DNA from 3 places in the Streptomyces sp. NPDC007863 genome. Region 1 is predicted to be linked to each of the others. Evidence: riboswitches for the same ligand, from Rfam matches in the RefSeq annotation. Region 1 holds a riboswitch; each other region holds the start of a gene.
The links. A riboswitch is a leader RNA that binds a small molecule or an ion and turns the genes downstream of it on or off. The one in region 1 is predicted to bind thiamine pyrophosphate.

Region 1 (7,631 bases):
GCGGGTCCTGGTGGTCTTCTCCCCGCCGGAGGCGTGAGGGCGCCGGCGGCTCGCGGACTCTCCGGGCCGGACCCCTGGTTCCCCTAGGGGGTGGATCAGGGGAGAGCCCGGGCTTCCGGGGCCCCGCCGGGCCGAGTGCCCCGCCTAGCCTTGAAGCGTCGGGGACGAAGGGTTCCGGACAGGGCGTCGAGAGCGAAGGAGCGCGCCATGGCCGTACAGGAGATTCTCGCGGGGCTGCCGTGGTGGGTGAAGTGGGTCGCCATACCCGCTCTGGTCCTGCTCGTCTTCGGCGGCGTCATCACCAGCATCCTGACCTTCGTGATCAGCGTGCTGTTCAAGGTGCTGCTGTTCGTCGCGCTCGTGGCCGGACTCATCTACGCCGTACGGAAGTTCGGCACCCCGTCGAAGTCGGATCGCGACTGGTAGCACAAGCTACTCATCGGTATTCAGCGTCTGCCGGGCGTTAGCCCGGCAGAGGGAACGCGCTGGTGGAAACGGGGTGAGGGGCGAGGACAAGCCACTAGAGTGGCAGATCTCCGCCGAGTCGGGGACTACGGGCGTAGATCTCCGGCAGACCAGCGGTTTCCCGCTCGTCCCTGAGGGGTCCGTCCATCGGACCCCATAGGCGTCCCAGGCCCGGCGGGTGCGCGGGGGCGGCCCCCGCGAACGGATGCAGCGCATCCGTTGTCACGCCTGGGGGTGACCTTTGGCCATGGCCACGCAGACAGCTGCGCCGACCCTGATCGGCTCGGTGCAGCGGGCGCTGAGACTTCTGGAGGCCGTGGCCTCCCACGCGGACGGTGCCCCCGCCAAGCAGCTCGCCCGGGAGACCAATCTCCCGCTGCCCACGACGTACCACCTTCTCCGCACCCTGACGCACGAGGGCTATCTGCTCCGCGACAAGGGTGCGTTCTATCTCGGCGAGGCAGCCGCCAGGTTGGCCGGCGGCGGGGCTGTGCAGAATCGTCGCATCAAGATCGAGGACTCCCTTGCCCACTGGCGGGACGAGATCGGTGTACCCGTCTATTTCGCGATCTACCGCGACGGCGAGATCGAGCTGATCTCCGTGGCGGACACCCCCAACTCCCCCGCGGTGGAGGAGTGGGCCGACTTCCGGGAGACCGGACACGCCCATGCGATCGGCCAGTGTCTGCTCAGCCAACTCGATCTGAAATCTCGTCAAGACCACCTTGACCGGCACCCCGTGGAAGCCATCACTCCGTACACGGTGCGTAATCGGCGGATGCTTTTGGAGCGTTTGGGCGGTTTGGGGCGAATGGAGCCCCTGGTGGAGCGTCAGGAATATGCGCTCGGCACGGTTTGCGCCGCCATCCCCATCACGGTGGGCAACACGGCGGCCACTCTGGCCATTTCTCTACCGCTTCACCAGGAAGAACGGTTGCTCCCAGCAGTCGAGCGGCTACAGACGGAGATCGGAAACCTCTTCAGTTCGCTCGCCTTCTCTATCAGTATCTGAAAAATCACTCCTTGTGATCCGCTAGCGCGTACAGCACGATTGCGTCAAGAGGGCCACGGGGGATCATTCCTGGCCGTTTCGGTCACAGCTTTCAGCAGCTGTGTTTACACAACTGCTCCATCTACTGCGGGGTACATGATGCGAGAGTCGGTTCAGGCCGAGGTCCTGATGAGCTTCCTCGTCTCCGAGGAGCTCTCCTTCAAGATCCCAGTCGAACTGCGATACGAGACCCGGGATCCCTACGCGGTGCGGATGACCTTCCACCTCCCCGGAGACGCGCCCGTGACCTGGGCGTTCGGCAGAGAGCTGCTGCTCGACGGGATCAACCGCCCCAGCGGCGACGGCGACGTCCACATCGCCCCGACCGACCCCGAGGGCCTGTCGGACGTCTCCATCCGGCTCCAGGTGGGCGGTGACCGCGCCCTCTTCCGTGCCAGCGCCCCGCCGCTGGTCGCCTTCCTCGACCGCACGGACAAGCTGGTGCCGCTCGGTCAGGAACAGGCGCTGGGCGACTTCGAGGACAGTCTGGAGGCCGCGCTCGGCAAGATCCTCGCCGAGGAGAGCGCCGGTCCCGCCTGACGGACACCACTCCGTACGTCCGACGCCGGCGCCCCTCCCGTACGCCCGACGCCGGGACCCCTCCCGTACCGCCGACGCCGGTCACCCCTCCCGTACGACCGCCGCAGGCGCCCCGCTCCGCCCGGCCGCCGCCGCGGCCCGCCCCGTACGGCCGCCGCGCACGCGTCACTTCGCGCGGCGCCGCCGTCCGCCGCGGCCCGCCGCCCGGCCGCCGGCCTCCGCCGCCGAGGGACGGTCGGCCGAGACCACGAGCGCCGCGAGTGCCGTCGTGACCGGCACCGAGGCGACCAGACCGATCGAGCCGACCAGCGTCCGGACGATCTCCTCCGCCACCAGCTCGCTGTTGGCCACCGTCCCCATGCTGCTCTCCGCGATGGTGAAGAGCAGGAGCAGCGGGAGTGAGGCGCCGGCGTAGGCCAGGACCAGCGTGTTCACCACCGAGGCGATGTGGTCGCGGCCGATCCGGATCCCGGCCCGGTACAGGGCGCGCGGTCCCATGTCCGGATCGGCCTGGTGCAGTTCCCAGACGGCCGAGGTCTGGGTGACGGTGACATCGTCCAGGACACCGAGCGAACCGATGATCACACCGGCGAGCAGCAGGCCGGACATGTCGATCTCCGGGTAGAGGCCGTGGATCAGCCCGGTGTAGTCGTCGGTGTTGCCGCTGAGCGAGGCCCAGCCGATGAAGAAGGAGCCGAGCAGGCCGATCAGGAGCAGCGAGATCAGCGTGCCCAGGACCGCGACCGAGGTCCGGGCCGAGAGGCCGTGGCACATGTAGAGGGCGAGCAGCATGATCGCGCTCGACCCGACCACCGCCACGATCAGCGGGTTCGACCCCTCCAGGATCGCGGGCAGGATGAAGAGGGTGAGCACCAGGAAGCTCGCCGCGAGCGCGATCAGCGCCATGACGCCCCGCATGCGGCCGACGAGCACGACGGCGAGCGCGAAGATGCCGGCGAGGACCGCCATCGGCACCTTCCGGTTCACGTCCGTCACCGAGTACTGCAGGTCCTTCGGGGCGTCGGGGGCGTAGGCGACCACCACGCCCTGGCCTTCCTCCAGTTGGCGCGGGGCGTCCGGCTGGACGATCTCGGTGAACTGCCGCCCCTTGTCCGGACCGCTGGTGACCTCGATCGTCGCCTTCTCGCACTGCCCCTGCTGCGCGTTGACCGCCTCGCGGCCCTGCGGAGTGGAGGTGTCGCCGGTGGGCGGCACCTGCGCGGCGTTCACGTCCTTGCAGTCCACCTGCTCGACCGCCACGACCTTGCCCTGCTCGGTCTGCCGGTCGAAGCCGACGCCGGTCCGCTCGTGCGCCGGAGTGCCACCGGGCCAGAGCACCACGAGGCCGACGACCACGGCGGTGGCGAAGGGGATGAGGACGGCCGCGATGACTCTTCGCAGATGGCGCGAGACGGGCGCGGCGGGCCCGTGGCTGTGGCTGTGCCCATGGCCGGAACCGTGGTCCGGACCGGGCCGGCCGAAACCGTGCCCGTGCTCGTGGCCGTGCTCGTGGCCGTGCGGATCGGGGGACTGCTGGGGGGGAGTCACCGACCGATCATCGCAAGAACGGTGGGGGCCCACTGTTCAGCACGCCCGGGAGGGCGCTAGCCTCGTGACACCTTTGCACACGCGGGAGCTCGGAGCACCGGGCTGAGAGGGCGCTGATCACCGTACGCACACGTACGGGAGGAGGCTGCGCCGACCGCCGAACCTGTTACCGGGTAATGCCGGCGTAGGGAGATTCGGTCACATGACCCTTCAGGATGCACGCACGCCTGCTTCCAGCCAGGACGAGCGCACGCCGGGCTGGCACAAGGGATACGTCGAGGGCTCCCGCCCCGACCTCCGGGTGCCCGTCCGCCAGGTGCACCTCACCAACGGCAAGGACGTGACGCTGTACGACACGTCCGGCCCGTACACCGACCCCGCCGTCGACACCGACGTGCGCCGGGGCCTGCTCCCGCTCCGCGAGAACTGGATCATCGCGCGCGGCGACACCGAGGAGTACCCGGGCCGCCCGGTCCGCCCCGAGGACGACGGCATCAAGCACACCTCGCCGCGCGGCGGCGGGCTCAAGAACCTCGACGCGGTCTTCCCCGGCCGTCCGCGGCTGCCCCGCCGGGGCCGCGACGGGCAGGCCGTGACCCAGCTCGCGTACGCCCGCCGGGGCGAGATCACCCCGGAGATGGAGTACGTGGCGATCCGGGAGAACGTCTCCCCCGAGGTCGTCCGCGAGGAGATCGCGGCGGGCCGCGCGGTGCTTCCGGCCAACGTCAACCACCCGGAGATCGAGCCGATGATCATCGGCAAGCGGTTCCTGGTGAAGGTCAACGCCAACATCGGCAACTCCGCCGTCACCTCCTCCATCGAGGAGGAGGTGGAGAAGATGACCTGGGCGACCCGCTGGGGCGCCGACACGGTCATGGACCTGTCCACCGGCCGCAACATCCACACCACCCGCGAGTGGGTGCTGCGCAACTCCCCCGTGCCGATCGGCACCGTGCCGCTCTACCAGGCCCTGGAGAAGGTCGACGGCAAGGCCGAGGAACTGACCTGGGAGATCTACAAGGACACGGTCATCGAGCAGGCCGAGCAGGGCGTGGACTACATGACCGTGCACGCCGGCGTACTCCTGCCGTACGTGCCGCTCACCGCGCGCCGCAAGACCGGCATCGTCTCGCGCGGCGGCTCGATCATGGCCGCCTGGTGCCTCGCGCACCACAAGGAGAACTTCCTCTACACGAACTTCGAGGAGCTCTGCGAGATCCTCGCGGCGTACGACGTCACGTACTCGCTCGGCGACGGTCTGCGCCCCGGCTCGATCGCGGACGCCAACGACGACGCCCAGTTCGCGGAGCTGCGCACGCTCGGCGAGCTGAACACGATCGCCAAGCGCCACAACGTGCAGACGATGATCGAGGGCCCGGGCCACGTCCCGATGCACAAGATCAAGGAGAACATCGACCTCCAGCAGGAGATCTGCGAGGAGGCGCCGTTCTACACGCTCGGCCCGCTGACCACGGACGTCGCGCCCGCCTACGACCACATCACCTCCGGCATCGGCGCGGCGATGATCGCCTGGTGGGGCACCGCGATGCTCTGCTACGTGACGCCCAAGGAGCACCTGGGCCTGCCGAACCGCGACGACGTGAAGACCGGTGTCATCACGTACAAGATCGCGGCACACGCGGCGGACCTGGCCAAGGGGCACCCGGGCGCGCAGGAGTGGGACGACGCGCTCTCCGACGCGCGCTTCGAGTTCCGCTGGGAGGACCAGTTCAACCTGGCCCTCGACCCGGACACCGCCCGTGAGTTCCACGACGAGACGCTGCCGGCGGAGCCCGCGAAGACCGCCCACTTCTGCTCGATGTGCGGTCCGAAGTTCTGCTCGATGAAGATCTCCCAGGACATCCGCCGTGAGCACGGCGGTGACCTGAAGAAGGACGAGATCGAGGCCGGCATGGCCGAGAAGTCGGCGGAGTTCGCCGCCTCCGGCAACCGCGTCTACCTGCCGATGGCGGAGTAGCGACCGGCCGTACGAGACCCACCCCGGCCCGCGGTCCACGGGGGGATCGCGGGCCGGGGTGCGTCACGGGGGCGGGGGCCCCGCGTCCCGGCCGGGGTCGGTGGCCGTGGCCGTGAGGGCGGCCTGGAGGAAGGGGACGACGCCGCGCTCCAGGAGGGCGTGGCGCCAGGCGGCGCGGGCCCGGGCGAGTTCGTCGTCGGGGGCGCCGGTCTCGGCGGGGCTGTTGCGGAGGGCGGTCAGGAGGAGCCCGGCGCCCGCGCAGAGCAGTCCGGCGGCGGCGAGGGCGCCGAAGACCAGGCCGGCGGTGAGCAGTGTGGTGCCGAGGGCGGCGTCCGGGGCGAGCCAGCGGACCACGGCGCCGACCAGGAGGAAGATCGCGGCGGCGGCGCCGGCGAGGACCGGGACGAGGACGATGAGGACCGCGACGGCGCCCGGGGACTCGTCGGGGGCGGGGGTCCGGGGGCGGTTGGAGGCGGCACGGTCCGCTTCGCGGACCTTGGTGAAGTGCTCGTACTCGCTCGCCGCCGCGGCGGTGATCAGCGCTGTCGCGTTCAGGGCCATCGCGCGCAGCTGACCGATGGTCAGCCGGGTGCCCGCTCCGGCGAGTTCCGGCCGTTCCGGAGCGGTGCGCAGTGCGTCGTCGAGGACCCGCTCGTACTCGGCGCGGTCCTCGGTCAGCAGGTGCGGAGCCACGTTCATGTGCATCCCCCGATGCTCGATGGGCCGGGACCGGCCGTGCGGAACGGCGGTCCGGGCGGAAGCGGAGGAGAGCCTGCCTAACTGGGGAGACCGATGGTAGGGCCGTGACCGTGCGCGCTGACAGGGGGTTTCCGGAATTCGCCCGCTCCGGATGCACAGGGTGGGGGTCAGTCCCCCAGCGGGAGTTGGACCACCAGCAGCTTTCCGGCCATGGTGACACCGCCGTCCATGGCGATGGCGAGACCGTCGGCGTAGACGTGCGGGCCGTCGACGACCGGGCGGGACTCCTCCTCGCCGTCCTCCGTGCCGACCTGGCCGAGGAGGTACGGGATCGGGCTGTGGCCGTGCACGATCCGGGAGCCGCCGTAGGTGCCGAGCAGCTCCTGGACGGCCTGCGGGCCGCCCTCGTCGCGGAAGGCGAAGCGCTTGGTGAACTTCCGGAAGAGGTCCCAGACCTCGTCGGCGTCGTTGCGCGTGAGGACCTCGTGGACCGTGTCGTTGACGTCCTCGATCGTCTGGCCGTATTCGAGGTACGCGGTGGTGTCCGAGTGCAGCAGGAGGTGGTCGTCCTCGCGGACGACGGCGTCGAGCCGGGACATCCACTGGAGGTGGACGTCCTGGAGGCGGTCCATGTCGTGCTTCTGGCCGCCGTTGAGCAGCCAGGCGGCCTGGAAGGTGGCGGTGCCGGCCCCGGAGTTGACGGGAGTGTCGCCGAAGCGCTTGGCGCCGATGAGGAGCAGCTCGTGGTTGCCCATGAGCGCCTTGCAGTAGCCGCCGGCGGCGGCCGCCTCGGCGGAGAGCCGCATGACGAGGTCGATGACGCCGATGCCGTCGGGTCCGCGGTCGGTGAAGTCGCCGAGGAACCAGAGCCGGGCGTTGCCCGCGGCCCAGCCGCCGTTCTCGTCCACGAGGCCCTGGGCGCGGAGGGCGGCGACGAGCTCGTCGAGGTAGCCGTGGACGTCGCCGACGACGTAGAGCGGCCCGGGGCCGTCGCCGGTGGGCACGGGCGCGGGAGCGGCGGCCGGGGCGACGGGGACCTGGAGGGTGTCGCCGCGCTGGATGACCGGGAGGTCGCGCTCGGTGGGCGTGTACCCGTCCGGGAAGTCGTCGGGGAAGCCGTCCGCACCGGGGTGGGCGGAGGCGGCGACGGGTGCGGCGGCCGAGGCGGCGGCCAGGGGATGGGCGGCACCGGCGGGCGCGCCCGGGACCGGAGGCTCGGGGTACGCGACCGGTTCGGGGCGTACGGGGGCCTCGGCGTAGGCGGCGGGTTCGGGGCGCGCAGCGGCCTCGGGGTACGCGGGTGCCTCGGGGTACGAGGGGGCCTTGGGCCCTGCCGGGGGTTCCGGGAAC
Region 2 (7,631 bases), on a different contig from region 1:
CGCCGCCGGTGCCCATGATGAGCCGGGAGGAGAACTCCGTACCGCCGAGGGCGAACACGTCGTCGGACATCGCGCTCAGCCCCCCTGCACCGCGGTGAGGACCTCGACCCGGTCGCCGTCGGCGAGCAGCGTCGCCCCCCACTCGCCGCGCGGCACCACCGTCTCGTTGACGGCGGCGGCGACCCCGGACGGGGCGGTGGTGAGGCCGGTGACCAGGGCCTCCAGGGAGACGGGGGCGGCGAGCACGCGGGGCTCGCCGTTCACGGACACGTTCATGCGGGCTGCTCCTGACGTGCGGAGAGGGCGGTGGGGAAGCGGCGGGGGGAGAAGGGGCGCGCCTCGTCGGGCAGGACGCCGGTGGTGAGCACCTCCGCCATGACGTCGCCGGTGACGGGGGTGAGGAGGATCCCGTTGCGGTAGTGGCCGGTGGCCAGGTCGAGGCCGGGCAGGGCGGTCGGGCCGAGCATCGGGGCGTTGTCGGGGGAGCCGGGGCGCAGTCCGGCGAGGGTCTCGGTGAGCGGCAGCTCGGTGAGGCCGGGGACCAGCTCGTGGGCGTCGCGGAGGAGCTCGTACACCCCGCCGGCGGTCACCGTGGTGTCCCAGCCCAGCTCCTCGCTGGTGGCGCCGACGACCAGCTCGCCGTTCTCGCGCGGCACCAGGTAGACGTGGCTGCCGCGGACCACCGCCCGCACGGTGCGGGAGAGGAAGGGGGCGTACGGGGCGGGGATCCGCAGCCGCAGGACCTGGCCCTTCACCGGGCGGACCGGCGGCAGCACCGACGGCGGCACGCCCGCGAGCCGGCCGCTGAGGCTGCCGGCGGCGAGGACGGTCCGGCCTGCGGAGAGCGCCGTGCCGTCGCGCAGGACGGCTCCGGTCGCCCGGTCGCCCGCCACCGTGAGCCGCTCGGCGAGCGCCCGGTGGAAGACCACCCCGGCCCGCTCGCAGGCGGTGAGCAGCGCGGCGGCCAGCCGGCGCGGGTCGACCTGGTGGTCGCCGTCGACCCGGAGTCCGCCGCGCACCCCGGGCGCCAGCATGGGTTCGAGGCGGCGGCACTCGCGGCCGCTGAGCCACTCGGAGTCGAGTCCGCAGCGGGTCTGGAGGGCGTGCAGTTCGCGCAGGTGGGCGCGGTCGTCGGCGTCGAGCGCGACGGCCAGGGTGCCGCAGGCGCGGTAGCCGACGTCGAGGCCGGTGGCCTCCTCCAGCTCGGCCGTGAAGGCCGGGTAGCGCGCGGCGGAGGCGAGGTTGAGCCCGAGGAGGGTCTCCTCGCCGTAGTGCAGTTCGGTGACGGCGGCGAGCATGCCGGCCGCGACCCGCGCGGCGCCGCCGCCCGGTTCGGGGTCGGCCACCGCTACGGTCAGTCCGCGCTGGGCCGCCCGCCAGGCCGTGACGAGGCCGATGACGCCCCCGCCGATCACGAGGACGTCGGTGACCTGATGGTCTTCTGTTCCTTCGGAAGAACGCATGGGCGTTCCCGCCCCTCCCTTCGCCGGCATGACCCGGATCAGGTTCGTACGGTCGGAGGCCGGTCAGCCTCCCTCTCAGCCCGGTGCGTCCGGGCTCCCGCGAGTGGTGTGTGCCCGCCACCCTAGCCCCCGTCGGCGGAGCTCCACAGGGGGCCTCCTATCTGACGGTTCGTCAGATGCGTATGGTGGGCGGGTGAGCGAGCAGAAGCAGACCCAGCGGCACGTGGTGATCGTCGGCGCGGGCATGGCGGGCGTACAGACCGCCGTCGCCCTGCGCGAGCAGGGCTTCGAGGGCCCCGTCACCCTCATCGGCGCCGAACCCCACCAGCCCTACGACCGGCCCCCGCTCTCCAAGGCGGTCCTCCTCGGAAAGGCCGAGCACTCCGCCTTCGACGTCGACTTCGAGTCACTCGGCGTCGACCTCCGCCTCGGCCTCGACGTCACCGGACTGCGCCCCGCCGACCGCGAACTCGACACCGAGGCGGGCCCCGTCCCGTACGACGCCCTCGTCCTCGCCACCGGCGCCCACCCCCTCACCCTCCCCGGCACCGAGGGCGTCCCCGGCGTCCACCTGCTGCGCACCCTCGACGACGCCGTCCGCCTCGGCCCCGTCCTGGCCGGCGGCGGCTCCGTCGTCGTGGTCGGCGCCGGCTGGATCGGCGCCGAGTTCGCCACCGCCGCCCGCGAGGCCGGCTGCGCCGTCACCGTCGTCGAGGCCGCCCCCCTCCCGCTCGCCGGCGCCCTGCCCGACGAGGTCACCACCGCCATGGCCGGCTGGTACGCCGAGAGCGGCGCCGAACTCCTCACCCACGCGCGCGTGGCCACCGTCCGCCCCGGCGCCGTCGTCCTCGCCGACGGCCGCGAACTCCCCGCCGACGCCGTCGTCGTCGGCATCGGCGCCCGCCCCGCCACCGACTGGCTCGCGGGCTCCGGCATCGCCCTCGACCCCAGCGGCGCCGTCACCGCCGACGAGCGGCTGCGCACCTCCCTGCCCGACGTGTACGCGGTCGGCGACTGCGCCTCCTTCCCCTCCGCCCGCTACGGGGAGCGCCTCCTCGTCCACCACTGGGACAACGCCCTCCAGGGCCCCCGCACGGTCGCCGCCGACCTCACCGGAGCCGACGGCGCCGCCCCGGCGCCGTACGACCCCGTCCCGTACTTCTGGTCCGAGCAGTTCGGCCGCTTCGTCCAGTACGCCGGCCACCACACCGGCGCCGACACCCTCGTGCGGCGCGGGGACGCGTCCGGCGCCTCCTGGGCGGTGCTCTGGCTGCGCGACGGAGTGCCGGTCGCGCTCCTCGCCGTCGGCCGCCCCCGCGACCTCGCCCAGGGCCGCAAGCTCATCGAGGCCGGCACCCCCGTCGACCCCGAGCGGGCCGCCGACCCGGCCGTGCCGCTCAAGTCCGCCGTCCGCTGACAACCCGGACGGCGGCGGCCGGGGCGGGCCCGACTACCGACTGTCGGTCCCGGATGGCAGGCTTGTCCCGTGACCGAGATTGACGCAAACATCGATGCTCTCGTCCCCGCCTGGCTCTACCTCCCCGACATCGCGGAGATGCTCGACGTCGAGGTGACGCGGGTGCGGCAGCTGGTGAAGGAGGGCCAGCTGATCGCCGTGCGCCGCGGAGAGAACAACGCGCTCCAGGTGCCCGCCGCCTTCATCCAGGGAGACAAGGTCGTCAAGGGCCTCGCCGGCACCCTGACGCTCCTGCGGGACGACGGCTTCTCCGACGAGGAGATGCTGGAGTGGCTCTTCACCGAGGACCCGAGCCTGCCCGGCACCCCCGCGCAGGCCCTCGGCGAGAATCGCGGTACGGAGGTGAAGCGCCGCGCCCAGGCGCTCGCCGTCTGACCCACCGAAACCCGGGACGCCCGAGTCCGTGACTCCGGGGGTCCGAGACACCCCGGAGCCCGGGACACCGGCTTCCGGACACCGAACCACCACCGCCGGTGCCGCGGCCCCCGCGCCGCGGCACCGGCACCACCCGACGGGGGGAACCACCATGCCCACGCCTCGTGAGCGGCTCGCCGACGCCCGGCTCTACCTGTGCACCGACGCCCGGAAGCGCCAGGGCGACCTGCCCGCCTTCCTCGACGCCGTGCTCTCCTCCGGCGTCGACATCGTGCAGCTCCGCGACAAGGGCATGGAGGCCGGCGAGGAGCTGGAGCACCTCGCCGTCCTCGCCGAGGCCTGCCGCCGCCACGGCAAGCTCCTCGCCGTGAACGACCGGGCCGACGTCGCCCACGCCATCGGCTCCGACGTCCTCCACCTCGGCCAGGGCGACCTGCCCGTCCCCGCCGCCCGCGCCGTCCTCGGCGACCAGGTGCTCATCGGCCGCTCCTGCCACGCCGAGTCCGAGGCCGCCGCGGCCGCCGCCGAACCCGGCGTCGACTACTTCTGCACCGGCCCCTGCTGGCCCACCCCCACCAAGCCCGGGCGGTACGCCCCCGGCCTCGACCTGGTGCGGTACGCCGCGGGGCTCGCCCAGGACCGCCCCTGGTTCGCCATCGGCGGCATCGACGAGACCAACCTCGACCAGGTCCTCGACGCCGGAGCCCGCCGCATCGTCGTGGTCCGCGCGCTCACCGAGGCCGACGACCCGGCCGCGGCCGCCGCCTCCCTCGCCAAGCGCGTCCGGGAGCGGGCAGGCGCCTGACGCCGACGGCCCGCCCCCGCGGGATCCGCCCCGACGACCCGCCCCGGCGGGCCTCGTACCGCTGTCCGAAAAGGTGTCCACTCCTCGGACGCGGATACCGCGCCCCGCTGGACCCCGTCTAACCTGCCCGTATGGCCCTTGGAACCGCTTCCGTCCGTACGGACCGCGCCCGCACGGTCCGCGAGATCCTCGCCGCCGGGACGTCGTACTCCTTCGAGTTCTACGCGCCCCGGACGGCCAAGGGCGAGCAGGTCCTCTGGAACGCCATGCGCCGCGTCGAGGCCGTCGGCCCCAGCTTCGTCTCCGTGACCTACGGAGCCGGCGGCTCCACCCGCGGCGGCACCGTCAAGGCCACCCAGAAGATCGCCTCGGACACCACCCTCACCCCGGTCGCCCACCTCACCGCCGTCGACCACTCCGTCGCCGAGCTGCGCAACGTCCTCGGGCAGTACGCCGACGCCGGCATCCGCAACATGCTGGCGCTCCGCGGCGACCCGCCGGGCGACCCGCTGGGCGACTGGGTCGAGCACCCCGAGGGCGTCCGGTACGCCGCCGACCTGGTCCGGCTCATCAAGGAGTCCGGCGACTTCTGCGTCGGCGTCGCCGCCTTCCCCGAGATGCACCCCCGGTCCGCGGACTGGGACACCGACGTCCGCCACTTCGTCGACAAGTGCCGGGCCGGCGCCGACTACGCGGTCACCCAGATGTTCTTCGACCCCGAGAACTACCTGCGGCTGCGCGACAGCGTCGAGAAGGCCGGCTGCGAGACCCCGATCATCCCCGAGGTCATGCCCGTCGTGAACGTGAAGACGCTCGACCGGCTGCCCCAGCTCAGCAACGCCGCCTTCCCCCCGGATGTGAAAGAACGCATCCTCGCGGTCAAGGACGACCCCGCCGCTGTACGCTCCATCGGTATCGAGTTCGCGACGGAGTTCTGCGCGCGCCTGCTGGCCGAGGGTGTCCCCGGACTGCACTTCATCACGCTCAACAGCTCCACCGCGACGCTCGAGATCTACGAGAATCTCGGACTGCACCAGCAGTCCTGACCGGTCGTACCCGCCCCGACCCGCGGCGGAGGCCGTAGAGAGGGGCGGCGGGGCATGGGGTGGACGGTCCTCTACATCGCGTTCGGCCTGGTGGCGCTCTGGCTGCTCGGCGAGGTGCTCCTCCAGTACAAGGCACGGCTGCGCTGGCGGATCCTCGCCTTCTGCGGCTTCCTCGGCGTGGTCGCCGGCGTGCTCCTTCCCTCCGTGGCGGTGATCGTCGCCGGCGCGGTCGCCTTCGCCGTCGGCCAGACCTTCGTGACCCTCTCCTTCCGCCGCGGCTTCTCCACCGGCTGGGCGATCGGCGGCACCCCCGGCGCCAGCCGCCGCCGCAAGGCGGGCCCCGCCCCCGAGGCCGGCCCCACCCTGGAGGTCTCCGGCTTCTCCTACGACGACCCCGCCGCGGCCCACACCCCCGGCCCCGACGCCGAGGGACCGCTCCCGGCCGACGCCCCCGCCTACGTCCACGAACCGCAGCCCCTGCCCGAGGACACCGGCCAGTACGGCGTCTACGACCCGCAGCCGTCCGGCTACGCGCAGCAGCCCGGGTACGACACCACCGGCTACGCCTACGACACCTACGCCGCCGGCTACGAGCAGCAGCAGCCCGCCTACGACTACGGCACCGCCGGCGCCCCGCAGCAGTACGCCGCCTACTCCGACCCGTACATCGGCCCCGGCACCGACGGCCAGCAGTACACCCAGTACTACGGCGACCCCTACGCCCCCTCGTACGCCTACGACACGCCGCCCGGCGGCGTCTGGGTCCCGCAGCAGCGCGACACGGACCAGCCGCCGCCGCAGGCCTACGCGCCGGGGCAGTACGGCTACGAGCAGCAGCACCAGCAGCCGCAGGACGAGCAGTCCCCGTACCGCTACTGAGCCGACGGGGAGGGCTGGGGCCGGCTCACTGCGAGCCGCGGAACTCCGCGCCCTCCACGATCAGCCCGGCCACCAGCGCGCCCGACATGCCCGCGTGGGCGAGCCCGCCGCCCGGATGCGACCAGCCGCCCGCGAAGTACAGGCCGGGCACGGGGGAGACGTTGGCGGCGGGCAGCCACCGCCCCCGGGCGTCCGCCAGCGCCGGACCCGGCACCTCGGGCGTCCCCGTCGCCTCCCGTACGTCCTCCGGGGTGCGGACCTCCTGCCAGAGCAGCCGCTCCGCCAGGCCCGGCACGGCACGCCCCGCGGCCTCCACGAGCCGCCCCGCGAGCCCCGACCAGTCCTGTCCCTGCGCCAGGTCCACGCGCGCGGAGACCGTCACCGACTCGTGGTCCGCGTCGGGCCGCAGCACCGGGTCGTCCGGCCGCAGCACGGTCGCCGTCGGCCGGCTCCCGTCCCCGTGGACGACCGTCCGGTGCGCGGCGCCCTCCTCGCGGCCGCCGCGCAGCGCCAGCAGGACCGTCAGCCGGCCCGTGCCGTGCCCCTGGAACGCGGGCCACTCGTCGGCGCGCTCCCAGGGCACCACCTGCTCGCGGTAGAGCGCCGGCACCGGCGCGCCCGCGACCACGTGGTCCGCCGCCACGGTCTCGCCCGACTCCAGCCGGACCCCGGCCGCCCGGCCGCCCTCGGTCACCACCTCGTCCACGCGCGCGTCGAAGACGAACTCCACCCGCCGTTCCCGGCAGCGCTCGTACACCGCGTCCGCGAGCGCCCGGATCCCGCCCGCCACGTACCAGCTGCCGAAGCTCTGCTCCATGTACGGCAGCACGGCGGCGGACGCCGGGGCGTCGGCCGCCGGGAAGCCGTACGCCTCCGCGTACGAGTCCAGAAGCGCGATCAGCCGGGGGTCGCGCAGCTCCCGCTCGCCGACCTGGGCCAGCGTCCGCGTCGGACGGCGCAGCAGCCCCGCCTTCGGCGCCGGGTACGGCTCCCGGGCGAGCGCCTTCGGGTCGGCGGGCCGCGGCTCCTCCAGGAGCGGGCGACGGGTCCGGTCCCACGCCTCACGGGCCCGCACCAGGAAGTCCCCCCACCGCTCGCCCGCGCCCGCGCCGAGCGCCGCGTCCAGGGCGGCGACCGTGCCGGCCCGCGAGGCGTTCGGCAGGTCCACGCGCGTGCCGTCGGCGAAGACGTGCCGGGCGGCCGGATCCACCTGGCTCAGCCCGACGCACTCCTCCAGCGGCCTCTTCCCCGTCTTCACGAACAGGTCGCGGTAGACCGCCGGCAGGTGCAGCAGCCCGGGGCCGGTGTCGAAGGCGAAGCCCTCGCGCTCGAAGCGGCCCACCGCCCCGCCGTACGCCGACGTCCGCTCGTACACCGTCACCGTGTGTCCGGCGACCGCGAGCCTGGCCGCCGCCGCCATGGCGCCGAGACCCGCGCCGATCACCACAATCCGTCCCATGTCAGGGACCCTATCGGCCCCCGCCGACAGACCGGTCCGCAGGTGGACCGCCCTCCGCCGCCGCCAGCCTGCGCTCCTCGCGGCGCTGCGCCCGGCGGCGCAGGAACCGCCGGATCCTGGACGCCAG
Region 3 (7,631 bases), on a different contig from region 1:
GGCGACCCTGCTCTCCGCCGCCCTGGAGTCCCGCCAGTGCCGCGCCCACACCGCCGAGGCGCTCGCCCGGCTCGGCGCCCCGCCGACCGTGCTGCGCACCGCCGCCCTGCTGCGCGCCGGCGCCCTGCTCGCCCTCTTCCTCCCGCTGACCTGGCTCGTCGGCGAACTCGCCGCCCTGCCCCTGACGGCCTGACGGCCCGGAGAAAACCAGCGGGCCCCGTCGCCATGGGCCGCCTATCGTGGGCCCATGGCGACGCCCCCACCGCCGCGCCCGCGCAGGAGCGGCCGCGAGATCCACACGCTCGACGAGTTCGACGCGTCGCTCGCCCGGCCCGGCGGCCTCGCCGGACTCCGCGTCCAGTCCGTCGACCTCACCGACCGCACCTTCGCGCTCCTCGCCTCCTCCACCGCCGCCACCGTCTTCCTCGGCTGCCCGATGGAGCCGGAGGCCGTCGCCAAGGTCCGGGCCGACGGCGCGCTGGTCTTCCCGCCCGTCCCCGACCTCCCCTTCGACCCGTACCGCAACCGGCTCTACACCCCGGACGAGCTGTACGAGGGCGTCACCGCCGCCGGCGGTTACCCGGCCACCCCCGACGCCCTCTCCTACGCCTGGTTCGGCGCCACCCGCGCCGACGGCGACGTCTTCTCCTCCATGCTCCGCTCGATCCACGACGACGCCGTGGGCGACGCCCTCGACGAGCGCCTCGCCGGCCGGCGGGTCGTCGGCGTCATGGGCGGCCACGCGATGGGCCGGGGCACCGAGGCGTACGCCGGCGCGGCCCGCCTCGGCCGCTCCCTCGCCCGCGCCGGGTACACGGTCGCGACCGGCGGCGGCCCCGGCGCGATGGAGGCGGCGAACCTCGGCGCGTACACCGCCCCCTTCGACGACCCGGCGCTCGCCGACGCCCTCGCCCTCCTCGCGAAGGCCCCCTCCTTCGCGCCCTCGGTGACGGAGTGGGCCCGCGCGGCCTTCGGCGTCCGGACGCTGCTGCCCGACGGCGGCGACTCGATCGGCATCCCCACCTGGTTCTACGGCCACGAACCGCCCAACGCCTTCGCCCGGCACATAGCCAAGTACTTCACCAACGCGCTGCGCGAGGACGGCCTCCTGGCCCGCTCCACCGCCGGTGTCGTCTTCCTCCCCGGCGCCGCCGGCACCGTCCAGGAGATCTTCGACAACACCACCCCCAACTACTACGGCTCCCTCGGCGCCCCCACCCCCATGGTCCTCGTCGACCGCGCCCACTGGACCGACCGCCTCCCCGCCTGGCCCCTCCTGGAGACCCTCGCGACCGGCCGCCCGATGGCCGCCCGCATCGCCCTGGTCGACTCCGTCGACGAGGCCCCGGCCGCGCTGGCCCGGCTGGGATCCGCGTAGGTGGACCTCTTCGTGTGCGCGGGCTGCGGGGCGGAGCTGTCGGTGCCGGTGGAGCGGGTGGCGCTGCCCGCGGAGGCCCACTGCGACGCGGGCCACCGCTGGATGCCGCCGCTCATGGAGCCGGGGACCTACGCCGTGGACCCCGACCCGTGGGGACGGCCGTGGCGGACCTGGGAGGAGATCGGCGCGTCCGGGGCCGCGGCCCACGGGGTGTACGCCCCGGCGTACGGGATCCCCACCGGCCCCCGGAACGTGATCGTGCTCGCCCCGGGCGACACCCGCGGCACCCGGCTGCTGCCCGAGCGGTCCGGCAACTCCTGCCTCGGCATGGTCGCGGGCGACGAACCCAGCCTGCTGTGCGCCGGCTGCGGCCTCGGCGTCGGCTTCCGCGAGGACGACTGCGGGGTCTGGCAGACGGTCCGGTACGCCCCCGGGGCCGTCGTCCGGCGCTCCCTCGGCGTCCCGCCGCCGGCCGCCCCGGTCCTGCCGCTGCCCCCGGTCGACCTGGAAGGCGACTGGGACCTGCGCTGGTCGGCTGCGGCGGGAGCGGCGCTCGCCCGGCTGCTGGCCGCCTCCGGCGGCCGGGCCCTGTGCCTGCCCGACGGGCTGCCGGCCGTGATGTTCGGCCGGACCGTCGAACGGCTGCTCCCGGCCGGGCCGCCCTTCCTGACCGTGGGCGTGGCCGGTCCCGGCCTGCCCGGGACCGGCGCCGACATCGTCCTCGTACCCTCCGACCGGCGGACGGGAGAGCCCTGGCGGCCGGCCGGGGACGCGGTGCCCGTCCCGCTCCCCGCCCCCGTCTGGGCCCGTCTGGCGCGGTCCGGGGAGACCTCGCCGACGCCGGTGTCCGGGACGCTGCCGACCCAGGTCGTCCGCGACGACTACCCGCACCCGGACCGCCCCGGGTACCTCTTCCGCCCCGACCGCCGCACGCTCCGCGGGACCCTCGCCCGGATGCCCGAGGTCCGGCAGCCCTGGCTGCGCGCGCTCTACGACCGGCTCTGACCGTCCGGCTCGTCCCCGTCCTTCGCTTCGTCCCCGTCCAGCACCACGACCTCCTCCGTCCGGAAGGCCACCGACACCTCCGCGCCCTCCTCCGGCACCTCCCGCAGCGGGAGTTCCGCCTCCAGCGGCGGGCCGTCCGCCGGGCGGAGGACGACCGTGACGTGATGGCCCCGGAAGGTACGGGACTCGACCCGGCAGGCGAGGCCGCCCCCGTCCGTCACGAGGACCCCCGCCGGGCGGACCAGCAGCGTCCGCGCACCCTGCGGGGAGCCGTCGGGGACCGGGATCCGGCCCCACGCGGTCTGCGCCACCGCCCCGGACACCGTCGCCGGGACGACGTTCTCGAAACCGAGGAAGCGGGCGACGAACTCCGTGCCCGGCCGCTGCCACACGTCCACCGGCGTGCCCGAGCGCACGATCCGCCCGTCCCGCATGACCACCACCCGGTCCGCGAGCGCGAACGCCTCGCCCTGGTCGTGGGTGACGGCGAGGACCGTCGTGCCGAGCCGCCCGAAGAGCGCCCGCAGCTCCACGACGAGCCGCTCCCGCAGCCCCCGGTCCAGCTGCCCCAGCGGTTCGTCGAGCATCAGCAGCCGGGGCCTCGGCGCCAGCGCCCTCGCCAGCGCCACCCGCTGCTGCTCGCCGCCGGACAGCGCGGCGACCGACCTCCGCCCGGCGCCCGGCAGGCCCACCAGGTCGAGCAGCTCCTCGACCCGCGCGGCCCGCTCCTCCTTCGGCACGCCGTGCATCCGGGGCCCGAAGGCGACGTTCCCGGCGACGTCCCTCTGCGGGAAGAGCTGGTGGTCCTGGAACATGAGGCCCACCCCGCGCCGGTGCGTCGGCACCCCCTCCTGGTCGGTGCCCGCGAGCAGCACCCGGCCCGCGTCGAGCGCCTGGAGCCCGGCGACCGCCCGCAGCAGCGTCGACTTGCCGGACCCGCTCGGCCCGAGGACGCACACGATCTCGTGCTCGGCGACCTCCAGGTCCACCGCGTCGAGGACCGCCCGCGCCCCGAACCGTACCGTCGCTCCGTCAAGGGTCAGCATCAGAACTCCCCGGTGGTCCGGTCGGTCCGCAGCCGTTCGAGCAGCAGCAGGGAGACCGCGCACACCACCATCAGAATCGTCGACAGGGCCATCGCCTGCCCGTAGTTGAGCTCGCCCGGCCGGCCGAGCAGCCGCGCCACCGCGACCGGCAGCGTCGGGTTGTCGGGCCGCGCGATGAAGACGGTCGCCCCGAACTCGCCGAGCGAGACCGCGAAGGCGAACCCGGCCGCGATCAGCAGCGCCCGCCGCACCAGCGGCAGGTCCACCTCCCGCCAGGCCCGCCACGGCGAGGCCCCCAGCACCGCCGCCGCCTCCCGCAGCCGCTGGTCCACCGCCCGCAGCACCGGGAGCATCGTCCGGACGACGAACGGCACGCCGACCAGCGCCTGCGCGAGCGGTACGAGGATCCAGCTGGCCCGCAGGTCGAACGGCGGCTCGTCCAGCGTGATGAGGAACCCGAAGCCGACGGTCACCGCCGACACCCCGAGCGGCAGCATGAGCAGCGCGTCGAAGCCCCGCACCAGCCGTCCCGCCCGCCTGGTGAGCGCCGCCGCCGCGAGCCCGCCGATCACCACCGCGACGGCCGTGGCGGCGACCGCGTACCGCAGCGAGTTCCCGACCGCCTCCAGCGGCGGCACCAGGAACGTCCCGGCCTCGTCGAGCGAGCCGAGCGCCCGGTAGTAGCGGAGCCCGTACCCCTCCGGCGTCGCGAAGGAACGCTCCACCAGCACCCCGAGCGGCAGCAGGATCAGCACCGCCACCGAGGCGAGCACCCCGCCGAGCAGCGCCCACTGCCCGAAGCCGCGCGGCCGGCGCGCGGTCCGCTCCGGAGGGACGAGGCGCAGCGCGGTCTCCCGCCGCCGCACCGTCCGCGCGTGCACGGCGAGGATCACGCCCACCGCGACGAACTGCACGAGCGTGAGCACGGCCGCGGTCCGCAGGTCGAGCAGCCGGGCCGTCTGCCGGTAGATCTCCGCCTCCAGCGTCGTGTACGCGTCCCCGCCGAGGATCTGCACGACGCCGAAGGAGGTGAAGGTGAAGAGGAAGACCATCAGCGCCGCCGCCGACACCGCGGGCACCAGGGCCGGCAGCGTCACCGACCGCCAGGCCGTCCAGCGGGACGCGCCGAGCACCCGGGCCGCCTCCTCCTGGCGCGGGTCGAGCTGCGCCCACAGCCCGCCGACGGTCCGGACGACGACCGCGTAGTTGAAGAAGACGTGCGCGAGGAGGATCGCCCACACCGTGGTGTCGAGCCGCAGCCCCCACAGCTCGTCGGTGAAGCCGCCCCGCCCCACGAGCGCCAGGAACGCCGTGCCGACGAGCACCGTCGGCAGCACGAACGGCACGGTGACGACCGCGCGCAGCACGCCCTTCCCGGGGAAGTCGAAGCGGGCGAAGACGTACGCCCCCGGCAGCGCCACGAGCAGCGTGAGCCCGGTGGAGGCGGCCGCCTGCCAGACGGTGAAGCCGAGCACGTCGAGGATGTCGGAGCGGCCCAGGGTCGCTCCGATCGCCCCGAGGTCCCAGGCGCCGTCGGGCCGCAGCCCGCGCTCGACGATCGACGCGACGGGCCAGGCGAAGAAGACCGCGAAGAACGCGACGGGCAGGGCCATCAGGCCCAGCCGCGCCGCGCTCCCCTTCGGGTCGCGCCTCACTTGAGGACGAGCGACGACCACTGCTGGATCCAGGCCTCACGCTGCGCGGCGATCTTCTCCGGCGCCACCGTCTCCGGCTTCTCGATCACCACGCCGTGCTTCGTGAACAGCTCCGGCAGGGCCGCGTCCTTCGCCACCGGGTTCACGAACATCTGCAGCGGCATGTCGTCCTGGAACTTCTTCGAGACCAGGAAGTCGATCAGCGCCTTGCCGCCCTCGGGGTTCTTCGCCCCGTTCAGCAGGCCCGCGAACTCGATCTGGCGGAAGCAGGTGCCGGTGGACACCCCGGTGGGGGCCTCCTTCGGCTGCGGCTCCGCGTACAGCACCTCGACCGGCGGGCTGGAGGCGTAGGAGACGACCAGCGGGCGGTCGCCCTTGGCCTCCTTGCCGCCGGCCGAACCGGAGAACTCCTGGTTGTAGGCGAGCTCCCAGCTGTCGACGGTCTTCACGCCGTTCGCCTTCAGCTTCTTCCAGTAGTCCTGCCAGCCGGCGTCGCCGTACTTCGCGACCGTGCCGAGGAGGAACCCGAGGCCCGGGGAGGACCGCTCCGGGTTCTCCACCACGAGGAGGTCCTTGTACTCCGGCTTCAGCAGGTCGTCGAAGGACTGCGGCGGCGCCAGCTTCTTGTTCGCGAAGTACTTCTTGTCGTAGTTGACGCAGATGTCGCCGGTGTCGATCGGCGTGACCCGCTGCTCCTTGTCGAGCTTGAAGGTGTCCGGGACCCGGTCCAGGCCCTTCGCCTCGTACGGCACGAAGATGCCGTTGTCGAGGGCGCGGGAGAGCAGCGTGTTGTCGACGCCGAAGAAGACGTCGCCCTGCGGGGAGCCCTTGGTCAGGATCTCCTTGTTGACGGCCTCGCCCGCGTCACCGGCCTTGAGGACCTTGACCGTGAATCCGGTCTGCTTCGTGAACTCGGCCAGCACCTCCTTGGAGGCGTTGAAGGAGTCGTGGCTGACGAGCGTCACGGTCTTCGGCGCGGGCTCCCCGGTCTTCCCCGCGGCGTCGCGGGCGGACTCGGTGGAGCAGGCGGCCAGGCCCGTGACGCCGAGCGCCGCGGCCAGCGCGACGGCGGCGGCCTTCTTGGTGTGCATGTGTATGTCCTCCTGGGTGGGACCAGAAGGAGACGCGGCCCTGCCCGCGGCCGGGGACCGGACGCGGGCAGGGCGCAACAGCTCGAGTTACGACCGAACTTCCTACCCGGAATGACCCGGGCGAGGTTCAGAGGGTCTGCGGTCTACGGTTACCGCACTCTCAGCGCTGTGGCGCTCCCCTGTCGGAATATGCAGGTGTGTTCGAGCACAGGGTACAAGGTCAGCGTTCGGAGGCGGCGAGCTGTCCACAGGCGCCGTCGATCTCCTGGCCCCGGGTGTCCCGGACGGTGACCGGCACGCCGTGGCGGGCGATGGCCTCGACGAAGGCCTTCTCGTCCTCCGGCCGGGAGGCGGTCCACTTCGAGCCGGGCGTCGGGTTCAGCGGGATCAGGTTGACGTGCACCCGCTTGCCCTTGAGCAGCTTGCCCAGCAGGTCGCCCCGCCAGGCCTGGTCGTTGATGTCCCGGATGAGGGCGTACTCGATGGAGACCCGGCGGCCGGACTTCTCGGCGTACTCCCACGCCGCGTCCAGCACCTCCCGCACCTTCCAGCGGGTGTTCACCGGCACCAGCGTGTCGCGGAGCTCGTCGTCCGGGGCGTGCAGGGAGACCGCGAGCCGGCACTTGAAGCCCTCGTCGGCGAAGCGCAGCATCGCCGGCACCAGGCCCACGGTCGACACGGTGATGCCGCGCTGCGACAGGCCGAGGCCGTCGGGCTCGGGGTCGGTCAGCCGGCGGATGGCGCCGACGACCCGCTTGTAGTTGGCGAGCGGCTCGCCCATCCCCATGAAGACGATGTTCGAAAGCCGCGCGGGCCCGCCGGGCACCTCGCCGTCGCGCAGCGCGCGCATGCCGTCGACGATCTGGTGCACGATCTCGGCGGTCGAGAGGTTCCGGTCGAGACCGGCCTGGCCGGTCGCGCAGAACGGGCAGTTCATGCCGCAGCCGGCCTGCGAGGAGATGCACATCGTCACCCGGTCCGGGTAGCGCATCAGCACCGACTCCACGAGCGTGCCGTCGTGCAGCCGCCACAGGGTCTTGCGGGTGGTGTCGTCGTCGCACGAGATGTGCCGCACCACCGACATCAGGTCGGGCAGCAGCTCGCCGGCCAGCTTCTCCCGCGAGGCGGCCGGGATGTCGGTCCACTCGGCGGGGTCGTGCGCGTACCGCGCGAAGTAGTGCGTCGACAGCTGCTTGGCGCGGAAGGGCTTCTCGCCGATCGCGGCGACGGCCTCCTTGCGCTCGGCGGGCGAGAGGTCGGCGAGGTGCCGCGGCGGCTTCTTGGCCCCGCGCGGGGCGACGAAAGTGAGTTCTCCGGGCAGCGGACGGGCCACGACGGCGTCTCTCCTCATACAGGCACGAGGTCGGACGTCCCGCGACGGCGGGGAGTGCGGCAGGGCGATGCCGGGGCGACCTCACTGGACCGTCCCCGCGGTGGCGAGGACGACGAAGGGCCC

Region 2: linked by a shared signal. The riboswitch ahead of thiO (glycine oxidase ThiO) and the one ahead of thiC (phosphomethylpyrimidine synthase ThiC) in region 1 are both predicted to bind thiamine pyrophosphate.
Region 3: linked by a shared signal. The riboswitch ahead of ABZ621_RS07550 (thiamine ABC transporter substrate-binding protein) and the one ahead of thiC (phosphomethylpyrimidine synthase ThiC) in region 1 are both predicted to bind thiamine pyrophosphate.

What each region holds. Positions count from the first base shown of each region.
Region 1 covers NZ_JBEYEI010000008.1:66,014-73,644, forward strand. Annotated here, with positions in the region: gene ABZ621_RS14655 (cupin domain-containing protein) at 1-37, shown strand, start outside; gene ABZ621_RS14660 (DUF5326 family protein) at 208-426, shown strand; gene ABZ621_RS14665 (helix-turn-helix domain-containing protein) at 713-1,477, shown strand; gene ABZ621_RS14670 (SsgA family sporulation/cell division regulator) at 1,616-2,056, shown strand; gene ABZ621_RS14675 (YibE/F family protein) at 2,222-3,637, opposite strand; TPP riboswitch at 3,676-3,812, shown strand; gene thiC (phosphomethylpyrimidine synthase ThiC) at 3,807-5,582, shown strand; gene ABZ621_RS14685 (hypothetical protein) at 5,646-6,287, opposite strand; gene ABZ621_RS14690 (metallophosphoesterase) at 6,449-7,631, opposite strand, start outside.
Region 2 covers NZ_JBEYEI010000002.1:263,904-271,534, forward strand. Annotated here, with positions in the region: gene ABZ621_RS03820 (thiazole synthase) at 1-70, opposite strand, end outside; gene thiS (sulfur carrier protein ThiS) at 76-276, opposite strand; gene thiO (glycine oxidase ThiO) at 273-1,463, opposite strand; TPP riboswitch at 1,461-1,574, opposite strand; gene ABZ621_RS03835 (FAD-dependent oxidoreductase) at 1,657-2,880, shown strand; gene ABZ621_RS03840 (Rv2175c family DNA-binding protein) at 2,950-3,315, shown strand; gene thiE (thiamine phosphate synthase) at 3,467-4,120, shown strand; gene metF (methylenetetrahydrofolate reductase [NAD(P)H]) at 4,252-5,166, shown strand; gene ABZ621_RS03855 (hypothetical protein) at 5,221-6,045, shown strand; gene ABZ621_RS03860 (NAD(P)/FAD-dependent oxidoreductase) at 6,071-7,504, opposite strand; gene ABZ621_RS03865 (DUF4126 domain-containing protein) at 7,515-7,631, opposite strand, start outside.
Region 3 covers NZ_JBEYEI010000004.1:57,739-65,369, forward strand. Annotated here, with positions in the region: gene ABZ621_RS07525 (hypothetical protein) at 1-193, shown strand, start outside; gene ABZ621_RS07530 (Rossmann fold nucleotide-binding protein) at 248-1,378, shown strand; gene ABZ621_RS07535 (hypothetical protein) at 1,379-2,383, shown strand; gene ABZ621_RS07540 (ABC transporter ATP-binding protein) at 2,368-3,429, opposite strand; gene ABZ621_RS07545 (iron ABC transporter permease) at 3,429-5,042, opposite strand; gene ABZ621_RS07550 (thiamine ABC transporter substrate-binding protein) at 5,081-6,175, opposite strand; TPP riboswitch at 6,257-6,366, opposite strand; gene rlmN (23S rRNA (adenine(2503)-C(2))-methyltransferase RlmN) at 6,396-7,526, opposite strand.